DNA from 2 places in the Massilia sp. TSP1-1-2 genome. Region 2 is predicted to be linked to the other one. Evidence: predicted binding sites of a transcription regulator. Region 2 holds the regulator's gene; the other holds the start of a gene.
What was found. Region 2 encodes FNR, which switches genes on or off when oxygen is low (the NO sensors DNR and NnrR bind a similar motif). Its sites were predicted from a motif close to TTGATNNNNATCAA; they were not measured.

Region 1 (3,241 bases), on a different contig from region 2:
CCGCGCTCGATCCGTGCGCGGCGATCCAGGTAGTGGTCGAACTGCAGCCAGGCGAAGAACGCGAACTGGTGTTCATGCTGGGTGTGGGCGGGCGCAGGAATGCGGACGCCACCGGCATCATCTCGCAGTACAGCGGCAGCGCCGCGGCCAACGCGGCCTTTGCCAAGGTGCGCGCACATTGGGACCACACGCTGGGCGCGGTCCGCGTCCAGACGCCGGACCCGTCGATGGACGTGCTGGCCAATGGCTGGCTGATGTACCAGACCATCGCCTGCCGCTTGTGGGCGCGCAGCGGCTACTACCAGTCCGGCGGCGCGTTTGGCTTTCGCGACCAGCTGCAAGACGCGATGGCGATGATCCACACCGAACCGCACTTGCTGCGCGAGCACCTGATCCTGTGCGCCGGCCACCAGTTCGTGGAAGGCGACGTGCAGCACTGGTGGCACCCGCCGCAGGACCGCGGCGTGCGCACCCACTGCTCCGACGACTTTTTGTGGCTGCCGCTGGCAACCCACCGCTACGTCATCGGCACGGGGGACCGCAGCGTACTCACCGAGCCGGCCCCGTTCCTTGAAGGGCGCATGCTGAACCAGGAAGAAGAGTCGTATTACGACATGCCGCACCGCTCAGGCCAGACCGGCGACCTGTACGAGCACTGCGTGCGCGCCATCAAGCGCGGCCTGCGCTTTGGCGAGCATGGCTTGCCCTTGATCGGCACCTGCGACTGGAACGACGGCATGGACCGCGTCGGCAACGAAGGCAAGGGCGAAAGCGTGTGGCTGGCCTTCTTCCTCTACGAAGTGCTGCAGCGTTTTTCCGAAGTGGCCGTGGTGCACGGCGACCATGCGTTTGCTGCCACCTGCCGCGCAGAAGCGGTCAAGCTGGCCGCCAACGTCGAAGCGCATGCGTGGGACGGCCAGTGGTACCGGCGCGCGTATTTTGACGACGGCACGCCGCTTGGGTCCCACACCAACGATGAATGTCAGATCGATTCGATCTCGCAAAGCTGGGGCGTAATCTCGGGCGCGGCCGACAAGGTGCGCACCGCGCAAGCCATGGCCGCGGTCGACGCGCGCCTGGTCAAGCGCGACTACGGCCTGGTGCAACTGCTCGATCCGCCGTTTGACGACGGCGTGCTCAATCCCGGCTACATCCGCGGCTACGTGCCCGGCGTGCGCGAGAACGGCGGCCAGTACACGCATGCTGCCATCTGGACGGCCATGGCGTTTGCCAAGATGGGCGACACCGAGCGCGCCTGGGAACTGCTGCGCATGATCAATCCGGTCAACCACGGCTTGAACCCGCGCGATTGCGCCCTGTACAAGGTGGAACCGTACGTGGTGGCGGCCGACGTGTATGCAGTGTCGCCCCACATCGGGCGCGGCGGCTGGACCTGGTACACCGGTTCCTCGGGCTGGATGTATCGCCTGATGATCGAGTCGCTGCTGGGCGTAAGCCTGGCCGCAGAGCGCCTGACGCTGGCGCCGCAGCTGCCGGCCGACTGGCCGGGCTTCAAGCTGGACTACCGCTACCGCCGCTCGGTGTATGCGATCACGGTCACGGCGGGCGATACCGACGCCATGCTGATCGATGGCGTGGCCCAGGCAGGCATGGTGATCGTCATGCAGGACGATGAACGGACCCACCAGGTCGCGCTGCAGGTGCGCCGGCCAACTGTTTAAAACCGTCAAATCTTGATGAAAATGTCCAGTAATGGACATTTTCATCATATCCGCCACACCCCCGCAAATTTATTTGATGAATTTCCGCGAGCAGATTTGCGTGCAAATGGGATATTCAGATCCTGCTCCCCAGCAGGGAAATTCCCCGGCAGAAAGTAACGTTCAGCTTTGTTTAACTTATATCAATTACATATTAATAAGAAAGCTTAATCGAATTTGTAGGTCATATTCCCGTCATGCATAGTTGGGACAATAACAGTGTTGTTTCATAAACGTCCTCGAGGAAATTCAATGCGTCAGAACACCAAAAAGCTCTTGCCTCACCTTGCCATTTTTCTTGCACTGACGGCCGGAAACGCCGCATTCGCATCCGAACTCGATCACCGTGAATTTGAAGCAACCTTGCATGTGCCTTACAAAGCTGCCGCGCAGAACGAAGCGCGCGCCTTCACGCTGGAATTCGACTATCCGTACGTCACCACCGCGCAAGACATCAGCTGGCGCGTCGAGCTGGTCGGCCCCAACGGCCACGTGGTGCAGCGCTGGAATGGCGTGCAGCGCCTGTTCAAGAATGCCGTCAAGGTCGATGTCAAATGGAATGGCCGTGCCGACCCGATCAGCAACCCGGACGGTACCTATCAGGTCCGCATGCAAGCCGTAGCCAACGACGCGCCGCTTGCCGGCAAGGCCGACAAGTCGGCCGCAGGCATCGATGCCGCGCTGGCTGCCGGTGGCGCCGACGTCATCGAGCAAACCTGGGAACTGTCGGTCGGCAAGACCGCTGCCCCGGCCATGCCCGCCTTTCAGGCTTTGAACACCAGCAAGCCGGCGCGCACCGCCGCCAAGACGCAAGACCAGTTGTCGGTCCAGACGATGGCTCCGGCCACCGGTTCGTTGCCGTACACCGTGTATCTTGCCAACCTGCACAGTCAGACCAACCACAGCGATGGCGGCGGCCCTGTCGGCTCCTGTTCCGGTTCGCAAGCGCCGCTGTCGGCCCCGTTCGGCCCGAGCGACGCGTTTGCCTACGCCAAGGGCCGCGGTCTGGACATGTTGATGACGTCCGAGCACAACCACATGTTCGATGGTTCGTCCGGCACCAATACCTCCGCCAACCCGGCCACCGCCAAGGCGCTCTACCAGTCGGGCCTGACGGCGGCGGCGGACTTCAATGCCGCCAACCCCAACTTTCTGGCCGTGTACGGTATGGAATGGGGCGTGATCAACAACGGCGGCCACCTGAATATCTTCAATTCGAGCGATTTGCTGGGCTGGGAATACAACAGCAGCGGCCAGCTGATTGCCGACATCCTGACCGAAAAGACCGACTACGCCGGCCTGTATACAATGATGCGCCAGCGCGGCTATGTCGGCCAGTTCAACCATCCGTCAACCAGCGGCCAGTTCCTCGTGGGCGGCGTGCCGCTCGGCTATTCCGCCGATGGCGACCAGGCCATGGCGCTGTGCGAAGTGCTCAATACGTCGGCGTTCTCGGTCAATACCACCGAAACGGAAACCGGCCGCAGCAATTTTGAAGCTGCCTGCCAAAAGGCGCTCGA
Region 2 (3,241 bases):
GAGCAGGTGTGCAAATACATGTGCCCCTATGCGCGCTTCCAGAGCGCCATGTTCGACAAAGACACGCTGATCGTTACCTACGACCGGGAACGGGGCGAGCCGCGCGGCGTGCAAACGGCCGAACGCACCAAGGGCGACTGCATCGACTGCACCCTGTGCGTGCAGGTGTGCCCGACCGGAATCGACATTCGCAATGGCCTGCAGTATGAATGCATCGGCTGCGCGGCCTGCGTGGACGCTTGCAACGGCGTGATGGACAAGATCGACCTGCCGCGCGGGCTGATTCGCTATTCGACCGACCAGGCCATGGAAAAGGGCTGGTCGGCGCGCCAGATCGGGGCGCACATCGTGCGCCCACGCGTGCTCATTTACAGCGCGCTGCTGGCCCTGATCGGCATCGGCTTTGGCACCGCGCTTGCGCTGCGCACCCCGCTCAAGCTTGACGTCATCCGCGACCGCGGCTCGATGGGGCGCGAAGTGGGCGACGGCGTGATTGAAAACGTGTACCGTCTGCAGGTGATGAACACCGGCGAAACGGCGCATCGCTTCCACATTGTCGTCAGCGGCCTGCCCGGGGTGCGCCTGGCCGACCAGGAAGAAGTGCTGCTCGACGGCGCCAGCACGCGCGCCGTGCCGGTGCGGGTGCAGACCGAACGGGCAGCCCTGACGGGCGGCTCGCATGCGATCATGTTCGAATTGAGCGCGATCGACCAGCCCTCGCTCAAGGTCACCGAAAAAGCCGTATTTATCGTACCGAGATAATGAAGGAGAACCGCATGCAAACTGCTTCCCAACCCAGGCTGCGCACGGCGCCGCCATGGTATGCCCAGCGCTGGCCATGGCTGCTGATGCTCGGGCCGGCCGTGGTCCTGGTGGCCGGCGGCTACACCGGTTACCTGGCCTATACGCGCCAGGACGCGATGGTGGTCGACGACTATTACAAGCAGGGCAAGGCGATCAACCAGGACTTGCGGCGCGACCGCGTGGCCAGCGCCCAGCGCCTGTCGGTGGCGCTGCACTACAACGCCGGCGCGCATGCGATGCAGGGCGAATTGACCAGCTTTGGGCGGCCGGTTACGACCCCGTTCAGGATCGGACTGGCGCATTCGACGTTGCCTGAAAAAGACATTTTGCTCGCCGTGTATCCGGATGCGCAGGGGCGTTTTTCGGCGCCGCTGCCGGCGCTGGAGCAGGCGCGCTGGCAGGTGAATGTGGAAGGGGGCAAGCGCGACTGGCGCCTGGCTGCCGAATGGCAATTTCCGGCCCAGCAGTCGATGACGATCGACGCCGATGCGGCCATTGCGCCATGAGGCAGGGCATGAAGCGCCTGGCGATGGCGGTGCTGTGGCCATCGTTCCTGGCCGCGGCGCTCGCTGAAGGCTTTTTCTTCTCGTGGGTCGAGCCGGAAGCGCTGTCGTCGCTGGCGCCGATGGCGGTCTACAGCATCGGGTTTTTCTTCTTCTGGACGTTTTGCACGCTGGCCGGCTTGCTGACGGGGTATTTGATCGTGGTGCCGGACGATGGAAAGGCGCCGTTTTGAGTCGTTGGGTCCCATGGGGCCCAAGTGACCAACGACGGCTGGCGCGTGAACGCGGGGGCGACGATTGGCGGCAATGGAACGGTTCAACTGAGCCAATGTTCCATGGGTCCGTCGCGTGCGCGACGACGATGTGGGGGGACTGTTACGGGTAGCCTGACTCAGGCCATCGGGCTGCACTGCGCGGTACCGGCGGCCATCGCCTTGAGCATCACCGGGTCGAGCAGCGTCACTTCGCGCTTGTCGACCTTTAACCAGCCCTGCTTTTTGAAGCGCGACAGCAATCGACTGATGCTTTCAATGGTCAAGCCCAGATAATTGCCAATATCTTCACGCGACATGCGCAACTGAAAGCTGGTCGGCGAATACCCGCGCGCCGCGTAGCGCGACGACAAATTGACCAGAAACACCGCAAAACGCTGCTCGGCGCGCATATTGCCCAGCAATAGCATGACGTTTTGTTCACGCGTGATTTCCTGGCTCATGATGCGGTGAAAATGACGCAGCAGCGTCGGCACCTGGCCGAACAAGTCTTCAAGGCGGGTGAACGGAATCTCGCACACTTCGCTATCCTCGAGCGCCACTGCGTCGCAATGGTGGCGGTCGCCGCTGATGGCGTCCATCCCCAGCAATTCGCCGGCCATCTGAAAACCCGTAATCTGTTGTTCTCCGGCCGCATTGACCTGGTAAGTCTTGAAATGGCCGAAGCGAATCGCGTACAAACTGCGAAAAGGCTGATCCATTTGGTACAGGCGCTCGTCGCGCAAAATGCGGCTGCGCTTGCCAATGATCTGGTCCAGCCGACTCAGTTCGCCCTCGTCGAGCCCCATGGGAAGGCATAATTGGTGCATGCTGCATCCTGCGCAGCTTGCTTTCAAGACGTTGATATTTAATACAGCTGCAGGGGGATTCGGTTGATTCATTCAGGCATCATACTTCATCGCAGCTTATCGGGTTTTTAAAAAGCGGACATCCACGTGCAAAACATCGCCCGTCACCTTGGCCTTTTTCGCCTTCTTCGGCTTCTTGACGACCTGGCCTGCCGTATCGGTCAGCGGCACCCGGTGCTCGGGCGAAAAGCCGGGCTCTTCGATGCGTTCCAGGGTTTGCCGCGTGAACATTTCAATGGCGGCGAGCAAGTCCACCTCATCGGCGCATACCAGCGACACCGCCTGGCCCGCATTGCCCGCGCGGCCGGTGCGGCCGGTGCGGTGGATATAGTCTTCGGCCACGGTGGGTAAGTCGAAATTGACCACTTGCGGCAAGTCGTCGATGTCCAGCCCGCGCGCGGCGACGTCGGTTGCCACCAGTATCTTGCACTGGCCCGCCTTGAAACGCTCCAGCGCCCGCAGGCGCGCCGGCTGCGCCTTGTCGCCGTGAATCGCGTCGGCCGCCACGCCATTTGCCGCCAGGGTGTCGACCAGTTGGTCGACACCCTTGCGCGTCTTGACGAACACCAGCACCTGGCCCCAGCGCAGCTTGTGCAACAAATGCAAGAACAGCTCGGGCTTGCGTTTTTTATCGACCGGCACCACCCACTGCCGAATCCGCTGCACCGTGCTGTTGCGCGCGCTAACTTCAATGCTCAAAGGGTTGTTCAAGAGCTTGCCGGCCAGCGCGCGGATCTCGTCGGAAAACGTGGCCGAAAACAACAGGGTCTGGCGCTTGGCGGGCAGGGCGGAAAAAATGTCATTCAGTTCGCGC

Region 1: the regulator FNR is predicted to act here: its motif matches at 1,855-1,868, upstream of ACP7BV_RS22160 (CehA/McbA family metallohydrolase).

What each region holds. Positions count from the first base shown of each region.
Region 1 is NZ_JAFCTU010000033.1:34,166-37,406, forward strand. It holds gene ACP7BV_RS22155 (GH36-type glycosyl hydrolase domain-containing protein) at 1-1,682, shown strand, start outside; gene ACP7BV_RS22160 (CehA/McbA family metallohydrolase) at 1,974-3,241, shown strand, end outside.
Region 2 is NZ_JAFCTU010000021.1:77,652-80,892, forward strand. It holds gene ccoG (cytochrome c oxidase accessory protein CcoG) at 1-762, shown strand, start outside; gene ACP7BV_RS17910 (FixH family protein) at 777-1,310, shown strand; gene ACP7BV_RS17915 (hypothetical protein) at 1,319-1,540, shown strand; gene fnr (fumarate/nitrate reduction transcriptional regulator Fnr) at 1,699-2,460, opposite strand; gene ACP7BV_RS17925 (DEAD/DEAH box helicase) at 2,485-3,241, opposite strand, start outside.